4 regions of the Mesorhizobium sp. WSM4806 genome follow, and region 4 is predicted to be linked to each of the others. Evidence: riboswitches for the same ligand, from Rfam matches in the RefSeq annotation. Region 4 holds a riboswitch; each other region holds the start of a gene.

Region 1 (4,978 bases), on a different contig from region 4:
ACCTTTTTCACCTTGCAGGTTCCGCACAGGCCGAACTCGCAGGCTGCGGGAATTCGTACGCCCGAAGCGCGCGCCGTCTGCAGCACGGTCTGGCCGGCAACGCAGTCGGCGTCAATATCCGAAACCGAAAAGCGGATCGGCGTTGCGGCCTCGGCAGGTACTTCGATCCCGCCCTCTGCCGGCCCACCCTCTGCCGGCGAACCGAACGGAGCCGGTATTTCCTCCACCGCCGGGGCCGCAAAGCTCTCCTGATGGTAGTTGGCCATGTCGAAGCCGGCCGCCTCTAGCATCTGCCGCACGGCGCGCATGAACGGGTCGGGGCCGCAGCAGAAAATTTCGCGCTCGCGAAAATCGGGCGCCAGCAGCGGCAGCCGTATCGCGTCGATCCGGCCCATATGGCCGAACCAGCCCTCACGGCTGGACCGCTCCTCGATCATGAAGCCGAGCGTCAGGCCCGGCATGCGGCTGCCGAGCAGCTCGAGCTCCTTGCGGAAGATGATCTCCTCGGGCTTTCGCGCGCAGTTGACGAAGCCGACATCTGTCCATGGCGCGCAGTCGTTCAGCCAGCGCAGCATCGACATCATCGGCGTCACGCCTGAGCCGGCCGAAATGAACAGATACTTGGCCGCTGGATGGCTGTGCAGCGAAAAGTCGCCCGCCGGCCCATAGGCCTTCACGTGAACGCCGGGCTTCAGATTGTCGAACATCCAGCGGGTGCCGAGGCTGCCGGCCTGCGCTTTCACCGTCACCGCGATCGAGAACGGCCTCGACGGCGAGGACGACAGCGTATAGGTCCGCATCATCGGGCCCTCGGTGGTCGGCAGTTCCAGCGTCACGAACTGCCCCGGTCTGTAGCGGAACCAGGTCTGGTTGTCAGAGCGGAAGGTGAAGGTCTTCACGTCAGGCGCCTCGTCGCTGACGCCGATGACTTCCAGCACCTGGAGCCTGTCGTTCCAGGGCGCCATCTCGTCGAGATGGCGGTAGAGGCCAAGGTCCGTCATCGCATTCATCCCCTTGACCTCGTTCAGGCGACGCTGCGCAGCGCCGGCCGCCCGGCCTCGGCAAGGCGCGGCCCGATGAAGGAGGCGTACCATTCGACGAACTGGATGACGCCGCCCTCATGCAGTTCCGAATAGGGGCCGGGCTCATAGGCCGGCGACAGGATGCCGAAGGCGTTTTCCTCGACAATGCGACGGTCCTGGTCGTTGGTCTCGGTCCAGACATGGGTGAGTTCGGCGAGGTCGTAATCGACGCCTTCGACCGCGTCCTTGTGGACAAGCCATTTGGTGGTGACGGCCGTTTCCGTGGCACTGATCGGCAGCACGCGGAAGGTGACGGCATGATCGCCGAGGATATGGTTCCAACTCGTCGGATAGTGATAGAGCAGCAGCGAGCCGATACGGTCGGTCGAAACGCTGTCGGAAAGGTTCTTCTTCACCGCGCGTCTTCCCGTCATCGTGTAGCTGACGGCGTCGCGCAGCAGCGGCGCGCGGGTGGCGCGATACTGCCCGGCCGGATCGATGCGGAACTTGCTCGGCAAGCCCGCCGCCTCGCATTTCGCCCAGTGCGCGAGCATCTCTGGATCGCTGTCGGCGCCCTGCACGCCGGTGACGGTCGGCGCTTCCGGGAATGTCTTGCAGAGTTCCGGATGGTTGCCGGCGCAATGGTAGCACTCGCGGTTGTTCTCCCAGACGAGCTTCCAGTTGCCCTTCTCGACGATGGTCGATTCGAAGGCGATTTTTGCCTCGCGCAGCCGGTGCGGCAGGAGGTAAGGCTCGATCATGGCGCGCATCGGCGCGAAGTCGGCCGGCTCGTTGGCCAGGCAGATAAAGATGTAGCCGCCAACGCTTTCGCAAGCCACCGGCTTCAGGCTGAACTGGCTCTTGTCGAAGCCGTCTGCCATCTGGCGAGCAAACAACAGCCGGCCGTCCAGCTCGTAGGTCCACTGGTGATAGGGGCAGACCAGCTTCGCCGCAGTGCCCTTGTCGGCATTGCAGACACGGCTGCCGCGATGCCGGCAGGAATTGTGGAAGGCATTGATCTTGCCTTGCTGGTCGCGGACCAGCACGACCGGATAGTCGCCGATCTGGGCGGTGATATAGCTGCCAGATTTCGGCAACTCGCAATCGTGGCCGATGAACAGCCAGTCGCGATACCAGATCAGCTCCATGTCGAGCTTGAAGAAATCTGGATCGGTGTAGAAGGGCTGCTCGAGCGAATAGCCTTGCCTGCGGCCGTGCAAGAGCCTCAGCATGTCGTTGCGCGCGTCCATGTCCTGTCCTCGTGTAAGGACTGAACTGGTGGTGATGGAGGGAGGACCGTTTGCACGCCGGCGACAGGGCCGGACGTGCATCATCCACCTCTTGACCGCCCACCGCGATCAGTCGAGTCTGAAAATCTCGGGCTGGTTTCCGGGCTCTGGAGTGTCCTTGCGGACTCGTCGCGACACCTTCCCAGGCTTGTGGCCCAGTGGTCTCCCGTTGCGACTTGAACTCCACCACCGTTGCGGGGGCAGCGCCGGGTTCTGACCGGCTTCCCAATTCTCCGCTTCGTCGTCACCAAGCGGCACCTGAGATGGCGTGATCTAATCATGCCGGCCGGCTGACTGCCGGCATGAAAGCGACATCGTATCCATGCGGCGCGACACCGCCGGCGAAACCTGCAGGTTTTTATCTGCAGGGCTGAAACCCGCTTTGTCGGCGGCCATTGTCGGCTGCCGTGACATCGAAACCGACCCGCGGCGGAGACCAGGAAGGTTAACAGTTTACAAAAGTGACTATTAGCCGCTTCTAAAATCGAACCGAACGGTTCGTTTCTGTTGACAATGCGTGCAGCACGCAGTGAACGCAGATCCGCCAATCCGTCAAATCGTCGAACGGCAAATTTGGCATAAGATATTGAAACGAACCATAAAACCATAGTGGTAGATGCCTCTGGTACAATTTCAAGGTGTAGATTCTTGTTCCACACGGAACAACTTCGTGATTGGAATCCGCCGAATGGCCTTCCCACATCGGGGCTATCCGAACGACGCGCGCATCCTCCCAAGACACGCCGCTAGACGGACTGAAGACCAAGATACTGGAGTACTAAAATGAAAAAGATCGCTCTTGCTGCCGTCGCCGCTCTGGCCATCACCGGCAGCGCCTTTGCCGGCAGCGACCATTATGGGTCCAACGCCGCCAACCAGCCGGCCGTCGCGGTCGACAGCTCGTATACGGCCTCTGTCCAGACGCCGGCTCACGCTGAAAAGCAGCCCGTTGGCCAGGGCGCCAACCGCAACCTTTTCGGCAACAATTAACAGCTGGTCCCAAACAGCAAAGTGGCGGTCCGCCGCTCGGGATCTGAGGAACTCAGGAGTATTTGAAATGAAGAAGCTCATTCTTGCCACCGCCGCCATTGTGGCCATCTCCGGCAGCGCTTTTGCCGGCAGCGACAACTTTGGATCGAACGGCGCCAACCAGCCGGCCGCTGCGGTCGACAGCAACTCGTACACGGCTTCGTTTCGGAATTCGGCTTCGGCGCAGAATCCGGTTCCGGCTGACGAGAAACCCGTCAACGGCAGCGACCGTAACCTGTTCGGCAACAACTAACAGTTCGTTCCAACAGCGGCGGCGGCATTTGCCCGCCGGGCTGGCGGAACCAAGAAAATCCAGGAATTTTGAAAATGAAGAAGATCGTTCTTACCGCCGCCGCGCTTTTGATTGCTGCGGGCGGCGCTTTTGCCGGTAGCGACAACTTTGGCAGAACCGACATCAACAAGCAGGCGACCATCAACGTCGACAACACGCAGACTTCTTCGGTACGCAATACCGGCTCGCCGGTCTACAAGCTGCTCAACTCATCGGGCGACGTACAGAAGTCCGCCCCGCAGGGCAGCGACCGGAACCTGTTCGGCCGCTAGCGCATCGGCCCGAAAATCGGTTCCGATTTTCGGAAAGCACGATGCGCAGGGTTAAAGTGTTGGAGCGTACCTTTGTGCGTCCACTTGGACGCACGTCGCTCTAACAGCGACCGGAACGCACAAGAGTGGCGGCTTTGCCCGCCGCTCTCGTTTTTGGGTCACCAAACATCCATCAGTTCGGCTGCTGCTCTCAGGCTGCCTTTGCTTCCGCTTTGTGGAGCGTGAATGAATGTCCGTCGGCATCGAAAATATGCAGGTCGCCGGCATCGGCATTCAACCGCAGCGCAGCGCCGCGCTTGACCCCGACATTGCCTGGCAGCTTGGTGACCAGCGGCAGGTCGGCGCGGCCGATGTCGACATAGACGAGCTGGACCTCGCCGAGTTGCTCGACATAATCCACCGTTCCCTCGAAAAGATAATCCGCACCGGTGGCGATCGTCAGATCTTCCGGCCGCACGCCGAAGCTCACCGAAGCGCCCTTCACCGACGCCGGCGTGGCGATCGGCACCGTCGCCTTGCGCCCGCCGACATGACTGACGATGGTCGGGTCGCCTGATTTGTCGATCGTCGCCGGCAGGATGTTCATGGCCGGCGAGCCGATGAACTGGGCGACGAACAGATTGCCGGGTCTCTTGTAGAGCTCCATCGGCGTGCCGACCTGCTCGATATGGCCCTCCTTGAGCACCACGATGCGGTCGGCCAGCGTCATCGCCTCGACCTGGTCGTGGGTGACGTAGATCATCGTTGTAGCAGGCATCGATTCCTTGAGCTTGGCGATCTCGATGCGGGTGGCGACGCGCAGCGCCGCGTCGAGGTTCGACAGCGGCTCGTCGAACAGGAAGACCTTGGGGTTGCGCACGATGGCGCGGCCGATGGCGACGCGCTGGCGCTGGCCGCCCGACATCGCCTTGGGCAGGCGGTCGAGATATTTGGTCAGCTGCAGGATTTCCGCCGCCTGGCGCACCCGCTTGTCGATCTCGGCCTTGCTCTCCTTGCCGATCTTCATCGAGAACGCCATGTTGTCGTAGACAGTCATGTGCGGATAGAGCGCATAGGACTGGAACACCATGGCGA
Region 2 (4,978 bases), on a different contig from region 4:
CGTGCATGCCAGGGTGCGCAGAGACGTTGCCGACTTCTGCGCTGCGTTCGACGTGCCTGGCATCTCCGACAGGTAAGACGACCAGATCAACTGTCACATCCAATTCCAACGTTTGAAGCGAGGACATTCCATGACCAGACAATTCGTGTTCTCTTCCGAATCCGTCGGCGCGGGACATCCCGACAAGATGGCCGACAATATCTCAGATGGCGTCCTCGATGCGATCCTCCGCAAGGATCCTACGGCTCGTGTTGCTTGTGAAGCGTTGGTGAAGTCAGGGATGGTCGTTCTGGCTGGCGAGATCACCAGCGAAGCGCAGATCGACTACAGCCAAGTTGCCCGCGATATCATCTTGGACATTGGATATGACGACGATGCGATCGGCTTTGACGGCCGGCGTTGCGCCGTGATCTTGGCCTTGACCGAGCAGTCGCCTGACATCAGCCAGGGCGTCGACGAGGGACGAGGGCAGGATCTCGAGCAGGGAGCGGGGGATCAGGGTCTCATGTTCGGGTATGCGTGCAACGAGACCGAAACATTGATGCCGTTGCCAATCCAACTCGCTCACGAATTGACAAAAAAACAGGCAGAGGTGCGCCAAACCGGACGCCTTGGCTGGCTTCGCCCGGACGTTAAATCTCAAGTGTCCGTCCGTTATGAGGGTTTGCGCCCGGTAGCGCTTGATACCATAGTCCTGTCGACGCAGCATGACGAGGAGGTCTCACAAGCCACAGTCCGCGAAGGCGTCATTGAGGAGATCATAAGGCCGGTCTTGCCCCACGACTTGGATACGACGGGGATAAGATTCCTGGTCAATCCAACAGGCCGGTTCGTGGTCGGTGGGCCGCGCGGCGACTGCGGGCTCACCGGACGCAAGATCATCGTCGATTCCTACGGTGGGATGGGGCGTCACGGCGGCGGCGCCTTTTCGGGCAAGGACCCGTCCAAGGTTGATCGCTCGGCCGCCTATGCGGCGCGGTACGTCGCAAAAAATGTCGTTGCAAGCGGCCTTGCGGATGTCTGCGAGGTTCAGCTTGCCTACGCGATCGGTGTGGCCGCGCCGGTGTCTATCCTGATCAATACCTTCGGAACCGCAAAGATCGACGAAAAAAGGATCGAGCGCGTCGTTCTTGAGCTTTTCAATCTTCGACCGAAAGGCATCATCAAGATGCTTGATCTCTTACGCCCAATATACCGCAAGACCGCGACATACGGACACTTCGGCCGCGAAGAGCCGGAGTTCACGTGGGAAAGGACGGACAGAGCTGAGGACCTGCTGCGTGAGGCAGGACCGGCAGCAGCGTGATGCGCCGATGTTGGATGCAGCGGCATACGGCAACTCCATTCCACACCTGCAAAAACCCGCCCGCGCCCGGCGCGGCAGAGGGTGGGTTTTTGGCGGAGATATGAATAGATGCTGGACTATGACGTGCTTTGTATCGGTAATGCCATTGTCGACATCATCGCCCAGTGCGACGAGGCATTCCTTGAGACGAACGGCATCATCAAGGGCGCGATGAACCTGATCGACACGAGGCGCGCCGAGCTGCTCTACAGCCGCATGGGCCCGGCCATCGAAGCCTCCGGCGGCAGCGCCGGCAACACGGCGGCGGGCGTCGCCAGCTTCGGCGGCCGCGCCGCCTTCTTCGGCAAGGTCTCGAACGACACGCTCGGCGAAATCTACGCCCATGACATGCACGCCCAGGGCGTGGCCTTCGACACCAGGCCGCTCGATGGCGAACCGCCGACGGCGCGCTCGATGATCTTCGTCACGCCGGACGGCGAGCGCTCGATGAACACCTATCTCGGCGCTTGCGTCGAGCTCGGTCCGGAGGATGTCGAGGCGGACAAGGCGTCGGGCGCCGCCGTCACCTATTTCGAGGGCTATCTGTGGGACCCGCCGCGCGCCAAGGAAGCGTTCCGGCAGACGGCGAAGCTCGCCCACGCAGCCGGGCGCGAAGTGTCGATGACATTGTCGGATTCGTTCTGCGTCGACCGCTACCGCGAGGAGTTTCTGGAGCTGATGCGCTCGGGCACCGTCGACATCGTGTTTGCCAACAGCCACGAGATCAAGTCGCTGTACCAGACCGCCTCGTTCGACGAGGCACTGGCGCAGATCCGCACGGATTGCAGGATCGCCGCCGTGACCTGTTCTGAAAAGGGCTCGGTGATCGTGCGCGGCGGCGAGACCGTGGTGATCAAGGCGACCGCGATCAAGGAACTGGTTGACACGACAGGCGCCGGCGATCTCTATGCCGCCGGCTTCCTGCATGGCTACACGCAAGGCCGCGACCTGCAGACCTGCGGCGACCTTGGCTCACTGGCGGCCGGATTGGTGATCCAGCAGATCGGCCCCAGACCCCGGCAGAATTTGCGCCGCGAGGCTGAACAGGCGGGTTCGCTGTAGGGCGGCATTTCCGCCACGTGTTGCCCACCTTCCTGTTGTGCAGGCTGTCCAGACGAGCGCGTGTAAATCGAACGCGTACCAGTCCGAGAAGGATGGCGGTTTTTCTCCAAATTTCTGGTTGTTGAGGCTCAGGACTTGTCGCACTTCGGGCCAGTACTGCCGCCCGATCATGAATGGCCAACACGCGCCATTTTTGACGAAGTTCGTTTTGGGACGGAATCGTACAAATGGCAGATTGCCCGAGCGGCGAGGCACAGCCTGCGCAGACCGGAGAGTGGCGCAGAAGGCTCAGCTCTACGGCGACCTGCGACTTGGGAACGCGCCGCAGGTAAACAGTTCACATAAACACATAAACATTTCTTTATACGTTATTGACAACAATGCGAGCTGCTGCGATTGTCCGCATGTCGTGGTTCTCCGCAAGGTGTTGCCGTAGCGGAGCTAAGAGGGAAACCGGTGCAATGCCGGCGCTGCCCCCGCAACTGTAAGCGGCGAGCCAACCCACCAATGTCACTGGGCGACCTGCCCCGGGAAGACGGGGCAGAGGCTGTGACCCGCGAGCCAGGAGACCTGCCACGGTGAACAACGTCCACGGGCGGGGTGTCTGGTGGCCGCGGCAGCTCGGTGTTCATGCCGGCCTGCTAGCGCCTTCCTTGTCCCCGCCCCAACCATCGGGGTATGGAATGAATGTCTCCCAGCAAGTTCCCATAGCAACGCTTGGCATGCCGCGTGTCGGTCGCCGGCGAGAACTGAAATTCGCGCTCGAAAGCTACTGGTCCGGAAAATCTTCTGCTGCCAACCTTCTCGCGACGGCGAAGGCACTCCGTGCCGCCAGCTGGAGCGAGCAGCATGATCGCGGCGTGTCGAAAATCCCGTCGAACGACTTCTCACTGTATGACCATGTGCTCGACACCGCAGCAATGGTCGGCGCCGTGCCAGCTCGTTACGGCTGGACGGGCGGCGAGGTCCCGCTCGACATCTACTTCGCGATGGCGCGCGGGACGCAAGGCGATACTGCGGGTTGTGGACACGCCAGTCACGGGCATGCGGTTCAGGGGCAGCGCGTAACCGCGATGGAAATGACCAAATGGTTCGACACTAACTACCACTACATCGTGCCGGAGCTGAGCCAGGATCAGACATTCGCCCTCTCGTCGACGAACCCAGTCGATCACTTTCTGGAGGCAAAAGAGCTTGGCATCCATACACGCCCGGTCATCCTTGGACCGGTCACCTTCCTCAAGCTGGCGAAGTCTCCCGACCAGGGTTTCGATCCGATAGCGCTCCTACCGCGGCTGCTGCCCGTCTACGAGCAACTCCTGCGGACGCTGGAGCTCTCGGGGGCGGACTGGGTGCAGATTGATGAGCCGGCGCTTGTGCTCGATCTTAACCCGAACGAACGAGCTGCCTTCGAATTCACATACGGCCAGCTGTCGAAAGCCGCGCCCAAGTTGAAAATTATGCTGGCGACCTATTTCGGGCCGCTGGGAGACAATCTGGAGACCGCGCTTTCGCTGCGCCTGGCGGGCCTACATCTCGACCTCGTGCGCGCTCCCGAGCAGTTGGAGACGGTTGGTCGGCTCGCACCGAAGGATCTGGTGCTCTCACTTGGCTTGATCGACGGCCGCAACGTCTGGCGCGCGAATCTGGCTGCCATTCTCGACCGCATCAAGCCGATCGTTGCCGGCTGGCCGCTGGATCGCGTCGAGATTGCGCCTTCCTGCTCGATGCTTCATGTGCCGATGGACCTGCGGATGGAGACCGCGCTCGATGTGGATGTCAGTTCGTGGCTGGCATTTGCCGCCCAGAAGAGTGAAGAGCTGCTTGTGCTGGCCCAAGCCTTATCCGAAGGCAGGGAGGCCGTAGCAGGCGCACTGAAAGCTTCTGCCGAGGCGGCCGCCGCGCGCGCAATGTCTACAAAGGTCCATGATCCGCTCGTCCACGGTCGAATTAGCAGCATTGACGGCGTCATGAAGCAACGAAAGAGCGCATTTGCCAAGCGCTCGAGAGTCCAGGCCGACACGCTCCGCCTGCCGCCGTTCCCGACGACGACCATCGGGTCCTTCCCGCAGACGCCCGGGGTGCGCAGGGCGCGCTCCGCTCACGCGAAGGGCCGGCTGAGCTATGTCGACTACCAGGCCTTCCTGAAGAAGGAGACTGAGGCGGCTGTGCGTTGGCAGGAGGAGATCGGGCTGGACGTGCTGGTACACGGCGAGTTCGAACGAAACGACATGGTGCAGCATTTCGGCGAGCAGCTGTCCGGCCTCGCCTTCACCCAGCATGGCTGGGTGCAAAGTTACGGCTCCCGGCTCGTGCGCCCTCCCATCATCTTCGGCGACGTATCGCGGCCCAATCCGATGACGGTCCTCTGGTGGCAATTTGCCCAGTCGCTGACGAAAAAGCCGGTAAAGGGCATGCTCACAGGCCCAGTGACGATTCTTAACTGGTCTTTTGTGCGCGACGACGTACCCCGCGCCGAGGTCTGCCGCCAAATCGCGCTCGCCATCCGCGATGAAGTGGCCGACCTGGAAAGAGCTGGCGCAAGGGTGATCCAGATCGATGAGGCCGCGT
Region 3 (4,978 bases), on a different contig from region 4:
CCGTCGCCGGCGATGTCGTTGGTCTTCGAAGCAACTTCGCGGACCATCTGCGCGCCCATGTTCTCGAACTTGTCCTCAAGCTCGATTTCCTTGGCGACGGTGACGCCGTCCTTGGTGATGCGCGGGGCGCCGAACGACTTGTCGATGACCACGTTGCGGCCCTTGGGGCCGAGCGTGACCTTCACTGCGTCGGCGAGGATGTTGACGCCGCGCAGCATGCGCTCACGGGCATCGCGAGAAAATTTTACGTCTTTGGCAGCCATTTTTAGCTCCTGGCAGGGGCTTGAATTGAGCCCGGGGTTTAAGCGATGGTGAGGCCGATATTCAGCCGATGATGCCCATGATGTCGGATTCCTTCATGATCAGAAGGTCTTCGCCATTGAGCTTGACTTCGGTGCCCGACCACTTGCCGAACAGGATGCGATCGCCGGCCTTGACGTCCAGCGGGACGAGCTTGCCGGCTTCGTCGCGGGCGCCGGAACCAACGGCGATGATCTCGCCTTCCTGCGGCTTTTCCTTCGCCGTGTCGGGGATGATGATCCCGCCGGCAGTCTTGGATTCGGATTCAACCCGGCGTACGACCACGCGGTCATGAAGCGGGCGGAACTTCGACTTTGCCATTTTTTATTCCTCGGTGAGAATGGTGAGAATAGTTCCTCCGTCCGGCGGCGCCGGACAAACCTATAAGCCCGGCGGCGCCGGACCTACGCTTAGCACTCACCAATGGCGAGTGCTAACGTGGCGGTGAGATAAGCCGGTGGCTGGCGAGAGTCAAGGCGCTGAGTGAGCTGATCGACAGCCGCAGCCTGCTTCGAACTGATACTTGACTAAGTCAACTAAATGGTTGATCTTGTGCTGGCAGGAGGATGCCATGACGATTCATCATCAACCCGGCAGGGAGCGGATCGATGCGGTGCGGGGCTTCAACCGCTTCTACACCCGCCAGATCGGGCTGCTCGATGAAGGGCTGCTGAAAAGCGCCTTCTCGCTGACCGAGGCTCGGGTGCTCTATGAACTGGCGCATCGCGATGGCCTGACCGCCACCGATCTTGCGCGCGATCTCGGTCTCGACCCCGGCTATCTCAGCCGGTTGCTGAAAAAATTCGAGGAGCGTGGTCTGGTCGAGCGCGTGGCGACGCGAGCCGATGCGCGGCGCTCGTCGATTGCGCTGACGCCGGCGGGAAGAGCGGCGTTCGCGCCGCTGAACCAGGGTTCGCACGATCAGGTCGCGGCCCTGCTCGAGCGGCTTTCCGCACCGGAACAGGACAGGCTGGTCAAGGCGATGCAGACGGTGCAGCACCTACTGGGCGAGAGTGCAGAGCCCAAGGTCCTTTACATGCTGCGGTCCTTGCAGGTCGGCGACATCGGCTGGATCATCCATCGCCAGGGCCTGCTCTACGCGCAGGAATATGGCTGGGACGAAACTTATGAGGCGCTGGTCGCCGAAATCCTCGGCGCTTTCGCCAAATCCTACGATCCGAAATGGGAACGCAGCTGGATCGCCGAGCGGGAAGGGGAAGTCGTCGGCTCGGTCTTCGTCGTGCGCCAGTCGGACGCGGTGGCGAAGCTGCGCCTGCTCTACGTCGAACCCTCGGCGCGCGGTCTCGGCATCGGCAGGCGGCTGGTCGAGGAATGCATCCGCTTTGCCCGTGCCAAGGGCTACAAGACGTTGACGCTGTGGACCAACGACGTGCTCACCTCAGCGCGCCGCATCTACGAGGCGGCCGGGTTCAAGCTGGCCAATCAGGAACGCCACCACGCCTTCGGCAAGGATCTGGTCGGCCAGAACTGGAACCTGGAGTTGTAGCGTCTTTCCCTACTCCCCTTGTGGGACAAGGGGAGTAGGCAAGATAAGGCGGAGCGCCTCGACACTAGTCTCCAACACAAGTTGAAAACTGGCCCTTCCTCACCCGACCGGTATCCAGACTTCCAGCCCGCCATTGCCGCTGCGCGGATCGAATTCGGGGCCGTAGCGCTCGAATTCGGGCGCGTCGGCAATCTTGTGCCCGGAGGCCGGCAGCCATTTGTTCCAGATCGTGTTGACCGTGCGGCGGATGGTCGAGATGTGGCCACGATGGGCGAACACGGCGTATTTCTGCATCGGCACGCGTACGCGCGAAAACTCCTTCGGCAGGTCCGAAAAATCGGACACCTCGACGCCGGCGATATAGTCGAAATTGCCTGCATCGTCGCCGTTGACGCAGACGCCATAGGCGACGTCGCCGACCTCGCCTGGAATGTTGCCGATATAGGGGCCGAACCGCTGCCACTGCATCGGGATGCCGGCGCTGGTTTCGCAGCTGTAGCGCTCGCCGAGACCGGCGATGAGGAACGGCCGGCTGGTTTCGAAACGCGGCGGCTCGAGATTGGTGAGGAAGGACTGGTCCATCAGGATCGGCTCCACGAGATCGAGGTTTTTGAGCGAGCCTTGCGCGCGCACCAGTTCCGGCGTGGTGCCGAACTGGTCGCGGAAGGCACGGGTGAAAGCCTCATGCGAGGCATAGCCGGCGTCGAGCGCGACCGAGAGGATGTCCGGTGCGCCGGCGGCGAGCCTGCGCGCCGCCTCGGTCAGGCGGCGAGAACGCAGGTAGCCCATCACCGAACGTCCGGTCGCCGCACCGAAAGCCCGCGTCACGTGAAAGCGCGACACGCCGCTGCTGTTGGCGACATCGTCGAGCGAGATGGCCTCCGGCAGATGGCTTTCGACGAACCACAGCGCTTTCTCGGTCGGGTTCATATGGCTCCTCGCTGTGGGACTGCGCATTGGCCAGGTCATGGTATCGCTTACTGGTGGAGGCAGTTTGATCGAAATTGCGCACCGCGCAATGCGACGGTGATCGGCAAGCCGAAAGCGTTGGGCGAAGGGGTTGACAGGCGCAGGCGTTGTCTTTTAAGTAGTAACGTTATTACATTACGAGATTCGGTATGCTCGTTCTGACAAGACCATTGCTCGCGGGGCACTCCGGAACCCGGAAATTTATTGCGCTGGGATTGGCGGAAAACTAGGGTGGCTGACTGATGGTCCCCAAGCCGAAAGGCGAGGGGTGAAAAGGGAACACGGTGAGATCTTCGGATCGAGGCCGTGGCTGCCCCCGCAACTGTAAGCGGCGAGCAAAATCCGAAATGCCACTGGCCAAGGCTGGGAAGGCAGGATGGCGCAAGGACCCGCGAGCCAGGAGACCTGCCATCGCACGAGTTGACCGGACGGGGTGTGCCGGGAGGAGACGTGGACATCGGTCTTGTCGGCCGGTCCAGCTTCCTTCCGTCGCCATTTGAGAAAGTGACGGTAAGTTGGATGCCTGCCAGCCTCTTCTTGAAGCGCGTGAACTGAGCGCCACGGCGAATGGCCAGCGCCTGGTCAGTGCGGTCAGCCTTTCCGTCGCGGCGGGAGACCGCCTCGCCATCATCGGTCCCAACGGCGCCGGCAAGACGACGCTGCTGCGCATGCTATGCGGCACGCTGCGTCCGAGCGCGGGAGGTGTGAGATTTTCCGGACGCCGGCTGGAGACATTTCCGGCCGCCGAGCGGACGCTGCACATGGCGGTCGTCGGCCAGACCGATCAGCCCGATCCGCGGCTTGCCGTGATCGACTACGTCGGACTTGGGCGGGTCCCGCATGCCGGCTGGCGACGCAGGAGCGAGCAACGCGACGTCGTCGTCGAAGCGCTTCGCAGAACTGGCCTGCTGCCGCTGCTCGGCCGCACGATCGGCTCGCTGTCGGGTGGTGAGCGGCAACGCGCCCAGTTGGCGCGCGCCATCGCCCAGGAGCCGAAAATCCTGTTCCTCGATGAACCGACCAATCATCTCGATCCGCGCGCCCGCAGCGAACTTCTCGAACTCGTATCGCAGCTTGGCATGACCGTCGTGGCGGTGCTGCATGATCTGTCGCTGGTCACGCCATTTGCCACCAGGGTCGCGGTGATGAACGAGGCCCGGCTGCAGGCACTCGCCGGTCCGCGCGAGGCGCTGACCAAGCAGTTGATCCGCGAGATTTTCGGCGTCGACGTGCTTCGGCTGCGCCATCCGACTGGCGCGCACGCTGCTGCCGCCGCAGGAACTGCCGATCGGCATCATCACCAGTTCGGTCGGCGCTTTCTTCGTGGTCACCATGCTCATTCGCAATCGTTCATGATGGGCTGCCATGCACACTTGCCGGCTTCTGGCACAATGCCGAGTCTTTGGACTGACCTCTGGGACCGGCGCAGCGCGCCGAACCGCCCGTCGAGATTTTCACCGGCAGGATCGGCCATCATGTGCGATGGGCCTGCACGAGATTGGCTCCACCTTCTCCCCTTGTGGGCCCCCTTGTGGGAGAAGGTGGCCGCGAAGCGGCCGGATGAGGGGTGCTCCAGCTTGGAACCGACAGCGCTCCGGCCAGCACCCTCAACCGTCTCGGCGCTGCGCGCCGATCCACCTTCTCCCACAAGGGGAGAAGGCAAGAACTGCGCCATGCCCCGGCATCGACCCGGTTCACATGCCATTAGTATATCTGGACCACTATGCGGTCGCTTAGCTTGCAGCGAGCTTTCCTTGCTTTGCGCCAGGCGCCGAACCGGAGGAACTGTGTTTGGTCACGAAATCATCGAGGCAAGCCGCCCAGGCGCCCGAATCGACCGAGCTTGCCACGCTGGCGAAACTGGCGGGCTCCTCGTACGAGACGCTCGAGCGCGAACTCAGGGCTACGATCGCAACACTCGAGCAACAGGCGCTGCGATTCGAGACGGCGATCGACAACATCTCGCAAGGCATCTGCTTTTTCGACGCCGCTGAACGGCTGATCCTGTGCAACCGCCGCTATGCGGAAATTTACCGCATTGCACCCGAGCATTTGCGCCCCGGCCGGACGCTGGGCGAAATCGTCGAACGCCGCATCGCTGCCGGGACATCCGCGATGGCCAGCGACGCTTATCTCGCATTCGCCCGAGCGGTCAATTCGGGCACGACCCTGAGAAACTGGACCGCCAATCTCACCGACGGC
Region 4 (4,978 bases):
TAGCCGAGCATCCTCAGCGCCAGCCCGAAGGCGGCAGTGGTCTTGCCCTTGCCGGGCCCGGTGTTGACGATCAGCAGTCCCTTCTCGACCGTCTTGGCCGCGACCTCGGCGTCCTGCACCGCCTTGCGCTTGGCCATCTTGGCGCGGTGGCGTTGCTCGTCCCTGTCATCGATATCGGTCATATCACTTCACCTTGAGCGGCAGTCCCGTCACCATCAGCAGCACCGTGCCGGCGACGGCGGCGACCTGCTGGTTGAGCCGGCCGGCGGCATCGCGAAACCGGCGGGCAAGCGCATTGTCAGGCACGATGCCCTGGCCGACCTCGTTGGAAACCACGAACCACGGCCCGCGCGGCCGCGACAGCACATCCGCCAGCCCTCGGCATTCGGCCTCAATGTCGCGTTCGGCCAGCATATGGTTGGACAGCCACAGCGTCAGGCAGTCGATCAGGACAGGCCGGCCGTCAGGCAGCGCCCCGATCGCGCCGACGAGATCGAGCGGCGCATCGATCGTCGTCCAACCGTCGCAACGCCGCGCTCGGTGCAGCGCGATGCGTTCGTGCATCTCGTCGTCATAGGCTTGCGCCGTGGCGATGTAGGTCCACGGCGCTGGACAGGCCGTCACCAGGCTTTCGGCATGCGCGCTCTTGCCCGAGCGTGCACCGCCGACGACCAGGGTCAGCTTGCTGCCTGGAGCAGCGCGATCAGGCAAGGCTGTCGCGCAGGCCGGTTGCGGCGCCGGTCAAGCGGCCGCGCACCACGCCGACGACAGCGCCGAGCACCAGCCAGAACACCAGATTGGTCAGCGTCACCGCCACCACGAACTGGTGGTGCAGGCCTTCCGGGATCGGCGATTCGAAACTTTCGGGCTGCGGCGCGCCGACAATATGCGGCGCGACGATCAACGCTACGGCAAGAAGGGCCAGCGGCAGCGATTTGCGAAAGGCGAGCAGCCCGAGACCGGCAGCCGTCGCCACCACGGTCGCCGTCCACCAGATCTGGCGCTGGGCGAAATCGGCCGCCGGCATCGCCGGCAGTTCGGGCGGCAGGCCGAGGTTCGGGGCCAGCGTGAACACCGCGAAGCCGGCAAGGCCCCAGAACAGGCCCTGTCGCCAATTGCCGATGCCGCCGGCGAATTCCGAAGCGGCGACCAGGATCAGCGCAAAGCCGATGCCGGTGACGACGTTGGCAACGACGTTGAAAGCGAAGCGCTCGAAGCCATCGGCCGGCGCCCAGCCTTCCTCTTCCGCGGTGGCTGCTTCAGCCGGCACGGCGCTGCTCATGGCATTGCTGCCTGCTGCGGCCGGCGACAAACCATGGTCATGCGTGTGACCACCGCCGGCCTGTTCGTAGACTTCTGCCTTGAGGATGAGTGGCACGGTGGCGTAGGCCTGCATGCAGGCCAGAACGACGCCGGCCACTAGCCCTGCGATCGCCGCGATGAACACGACGTTGCGAAACAGTGTCATGGTGTCAGCCCCTCGTCAGTGGCCCCCCGTCAGTGGCATGGAAAGCCCATCGAATGGCGATAGTCGTGAGCGGCATTGTGGACCGCATCGATATGCGAGAAGCCGACAAAGCCCATGACGAAAACGCCGAGAAATGCAGCAAGCGCCAACTGCACAAAGCGCGACTGCGAGGAGACGGAAGCGCCGAGCGAGACGGAAGCGGTATTCATGTCTTGTCCTTTCGCCCTCCACCCGAGGGCATAGAAGTCAGTTCTCCTGTCGCCGGCAGGTCTCCTGGCTCGCGGATCAGCGCCCTTCCCCACCTTCCCGAAGAAGCTCTTCCCGAAGAAAATCTTCAGTGGCATATGGAGAGGACTACCGCACACAGTTGCGGGGGCAGCCACGGCATCGGGCGAATTTGCCCCTACCGCATTCCCTCTTGGTTCCAAAACGGAACCGACGACGGCTGCGACTATAGGCAGAATCGCCGCGCCCGGCAAACCAAATTCCGCCAGCTAGCAGCGCGAATGCGCCGTGCCGGCAGACCAGCTTGGTTCCTCGACGCCGCGATCTTGACAGGTTGAAAGCCGATCGTCCGCGCTGCCGCTCACCTGCCTGCCGGCATCCTCTCCCCGTAGAACGGGGAGAGGGGGCGCTGTCATCGATGGTTTCGCCAATCACCAGCGTTGCAAGAAGGGCGCCGGCGTTGCGGCCAGCTTCTTTCGCCCCGTTCACGGGGAGAAATGCCCGGCAGGGCAATGAGGGGCGGCGCCGGCCTCGACCACTGGCTGCGAGCGGCATACGGCGCTTTAGCCTAAGCCCTGGGCATCAATGGGCCCTGTCTTCTTTTGTCCGGGGCAACCATGATAGTCGTCTTGCAGCACTGAATCAGAATTGCGAGACCATGACCATTCCTACGCCGGCCGTTCAGGACCGATCCAGGCGCATCATCGCCATCGACGTCGCCCGCGGCATCGCTTTGCTTGCCATGGCGAGCTACCATCTCACCTGGGATCTCGAATTCTTCGGCTACACCGATCCCGGCCTGACCGCCTTTGGCTGGTGGAAATTCTACGCGCGCTGCATCGCTTCGACCTTCCTGTTCCTGGTCGGCGTCAGCCTGTTCCTCGCCCATGGCAAGCAAATCCGCTGGAACGGCTTCTGGAAACGCTTCGCCATGGTCGGCGGGGCGGCGCTCGCCATATCGGCCGCCACCAGGCTTGCCACACCCGACAGTTTCATCTTCTTCGGCATCCTGCACGAGATCGCGCTCGCCAGCCTGCTCGGCCTGGCGTTTCTGCGGCTGCCGGCGCTGCTGACGCTGGTTGTCGCAGCTTTCGTCATCACCGCGCCGCTCTACCTCAGGTCCGAGATCTTCGATCATCCGGCCCTGTGGTGGGTCGGCCTGTCGGCAACCAACCCGCGCTCCAACGATTATGTCCCGCTGTTTCCATGGTTCGGCGCTGTGCTTGCCGGCATCGCAGCGGCAAAGCTTGCCTTCGCCTCCGGCATGCTGACGCGGCTGGCGGGCCTAACGCCCGGCCGCTGGACTAATCCGCTGGTCTTTATCGGCCGGCACAGCCTCGCCTTCTATCTGATCCACCAGCCGGTGCTGATCGGCTCGGTCTGGCTGACTTCGCAAGTCATGCCGGCAGCCGTCGAAACCAGGCAGGTCACCTTCCTAAAAGAATGCCAGGCATCGTGCGAGCAATCGCGCGACACGGAGTTCTGCAGCAGCTATTGTGTCTGCATGCTCGATACGCTCGAGGGCGAGGCCACGCTTGATCGGCTCTACCGCAACGACCAGGCTGCTGAATGGAAGGCGCATCTCGACGAACTCGCCGGCGCCTGCACTGCCAAGGCCGACGGCACTTTGATGGAGGGAGGAGCACAATGACCGACCATCAGCAGAAACCGGGCCAACAGAAACCGGGACAGCAAAAACCGGGGTTTATACCGTGGCCGCCGCTGATCTATGTCGCGGCCATCGCCGTCAGCATCGCGCTTGGCTTGCTTTATCCGCTGCCATGGATCGGCGGCCTTTTGGGCGATATCCTGTTCGCGGCCGGCTGGGTGGCATTGTTCGGCGTCGTCGCACTCTGGTTCACGGCGATCCGCATCATGATCCGGGCAAAGACGACGCTCCACCCGAACGCCGTGCCGGACCATCTGGTTACATCGGGCCCCTTCGCCGTCAGCCGCAATCCGATCTATCTGGCCAACACGCTGCTGATGATCGGCGTTGCCCTTATCTCGGGGAACGTATGGTTCCTGCCGCTGGCGATTATCGCCGCCTTCGCAACGCAGAAAATGGCGATCGAGGGCGAGGAAAAAGTTCTGGCAACGAAATTCGGCAAGAAATACCGGGATTACGCAAAAAGGGTGCGCCGCTGGATTTGAGGCGGCAACCGGAGCGGAGCGTACATTTGAGTAGGTGAGCATCGGAAGCGCAGAAAGCCACGCTGGCTGGCCGCCAGAGTAGAATTATCAAAAAGGCCGATCAGGTGTTGACGCCAAGCTCCACCAGCCGCTCGACGCAGGACTCTTCGGCCTGGTCGAGTTCGGCCAGGGTCTCTTCGAGATCGCGGCGCTTCTGGCGCAGATCCTCGCGCTTTTCCTCGATGCGCTTGATCATCAGATTGAGCTGACCGACCTCGCCGGGCGGCTCCTTGTACATCTGGATGATTTCGCGGATCTCGTTGATCGAAAAGCCGAGCCTCTTGCCGCGCATGATCTGGCGGATGAGGTGCCGGTCCGACGGGCGAAACAGCCGCGTGCGGCCGCGCCGTACCGGCTGCACCAGCCCCTCGTCCTCGTAAAAGCGCAGCGTCCGCGTCGAAACATCGAATTCGCGGGTCAGTTCGGTTATCGAATAATATTCCCGCATCATTACTCCAAATGCCCGGCCGCGCTGCGAGTTCCAACCATGCGGTCTCGCTATCCGCACGCGTGTCAGAATCGGCCAGAGGCTGTTCCAAAATCTCGCATGGCATTTACGTAAAAGTCAATTGAGTGGCGTCGCTCACACGCCGAACCACCATGTGGCGAGGCCGAGAAAGGCAAAGAAGCCAACAACGTCGGTAACCGTCGTGACGAAAACCGCCGAAGCCACGGCCGGGTCGATCTTGAACCGGTCGAGCAGCAGCGGGATCAGGATGCCGGCAAGTGCGGCCACGAACATGTTGATGATCATCGCCGCGGCGATGATGCCGCCCAGATTGGGATCGCGGAACCAGGCGGCCGCGACGATGCCGATCAGGATGGCGAAGATGATGCCGTTGATGAAGCCCACCCCCATCTCGCGGCGGATGATGCGGCCGGCATTGTAGATGTCGAGGTCCCTGGTCGCCAGCGCCCGCACCGTGACCGTCATGGTCTGCGAGCCGGCATTGCCGCCCATGCCCGCCACGATCGGCATCAGCACCGCCAGCGCCACGATGTGCTCGATCGTGCGGTCGAACAGGCCGATCACCGAGGCCGCCAGGAACGCCGTCAAAAGGTTGACGAGCAGCCACGGAACGCGCGAGCGCG

Evidence for each region. Region 4 has a riboswitch for cobalamin ahead of AC0L2M_RS04250 (CbtB domain-containing protein). Riboswitches for the same ligand answer to the same signal wherever they lie in the genome.
Region 1: it holds a riboswitch for cobalamin, as region 4 does, so the genes downstream of both, AC0L2M_RS25850 (aromatic ring-hydroxylating oxygenase subunit alpha) here and AC0L2M_RS04250 (CbtB domain-containing protein) in region 4, are expected to answer to the same signal.
Region 2: it holds a riboswitch for cobalamin, as region 4 does, so the genes downstream of both, metE (5-methyltetrahydropteroyltriglutamate--homocysteine S-methyltransferase) here and AC0L2M_RS04250 (CbtB domain-containing protein) in region 4, are expected to answer to the same signal.
Region 3: it holds a riboswitch for cobalamin, as region 4 does, so the genes downstream of both, AC0L2M_RS18030 (ATP-binding cassette domain-containing protein) here and AC0L2M_RS04250 (CbtB domain-containing protein) in region 4, are expected to answer to the same signal.

The regions. Positions count from the first base shown of each region.
Region 1 is NZ_JBVVQZ010000019.1:38,848-43,825, reverse strand. Features, by position in the region: gene AC0L2M_RS25855 (FAD-binding oxidoreductase) at 1-1,001, opposite strand, end outside; gene AC0L2M_RS25850 (aromatic ring-hydroxylating oxygenase subunit alpha) at 1,025-2,272, opposite strand; cobalamin riboswitch at 2,386-2,588, opposite strand; gene AC0L2M_RS25845 (hypothetical protein) at 2,585-2,707, opposite strand; gene AC0L2M_RS25840 (DUF680 domain-containing protein) at 3,095-3,301, shown strand; gene AC0L2M_RS25835 (DUF680 domain-containing protein) at 3,369-3,593, shown strand; gene AC0L2M_RS25830 (DUF680 domain-containing protein) at 3,668-3,904, shown strand; gene AC0L2M_RS25825 (ABC transporter ATP-binding protein) at 4,095-4,978, opposite strand, start outside.
Region 2 is NZ_JBVVQZ010000025.1:44,002-48,979, reverse strand. Features, by position in the region: gene AC0L2M_RS30150 (serine hydroxymethyltransferase) at 1-76, shown strand, start outside; gene metK (methionine adenosyltransferase) at 131-1,306, shown strand; gene AC0L2M_RS30140 (adenosine kinase) at 1,415-2,407, shown strand; cobalamin riboswitch at 2,801-2,999, shown strand; gene metE (5-methyltetrahydropteroyltriglutamate--homocysteine S-methyltransferase) at 3,115-4,978, shown strand, end outside.
Region 3 is NZ_JBVVQZ010000011.1:103,275-108,252, reverse strand. Features, by position in the region: gene groL (chaperonin GroEL) at 1-263, opposite strand, end outside; gene groES (co-chaperone GroES) at 325-621, opposite strand; gene AC0L2M_RS18040 (bifunctional helix-turn-helix transcriptional regulator/GNAT family N-acetyltransferase) at 872-1,807, shown strand; gene AC0L2M_RS18035 (AraC family transcriptional regulator) at 1,907-2,737, opposite strand; cobalamin riboswitch at 3,003-3,203, shown strand; partial or broken gene AC0L2M_RS18030 (ATP-binding cassette domain-containing protein) at 3,292-3,741, shown strand; partial or broken gene AC0L2M_RS18025 (iron ABC transporter permease) at 4,028-4,132, shown strand; gene AC0L2M_RS18020 (EAL domain-containing protein) at 4,568-4,978, shown strand, end outside.
Region 4 is NZ_JBVVQZ010000002.1:338,704-343,681, forward strand. Features, by position in the region: gene cobO (cob(I)yrinic acid a,c-diamide adenosyltransferase) at 1-182, opposite strand, end outside; gene cobU (bifunctional adenosylcobinamide kinase/adenosylcobinamide-phosphate guanylyltransferase) at 184-681, opposite strand; gene AC0L2M_RS04245 (CbtA family protein) at 704-1,468, opposite strand; gene AC0L2M_RS04250 (CbtB domain-containing protein) at 1,498-1,677, opposite strand; cobalamin riboswitch at 1,715-1,923, opposite strand; gene AC0L2M_RS04255 (heparan-alpha-glucosaminide N-acetyltransferase) at 2,352-3,344, shown strand; gene AC0L2M_RS04260 (methyltransferase family protein) at 3,341-3,847, shown strand; gene AC0L2M_RS04265 (MerR family transcriptional regulator) at 3,948-4,334, opposite strand; gene mgtE (magnesium transporter) at 4,470-4,978, opposite strand, start outside.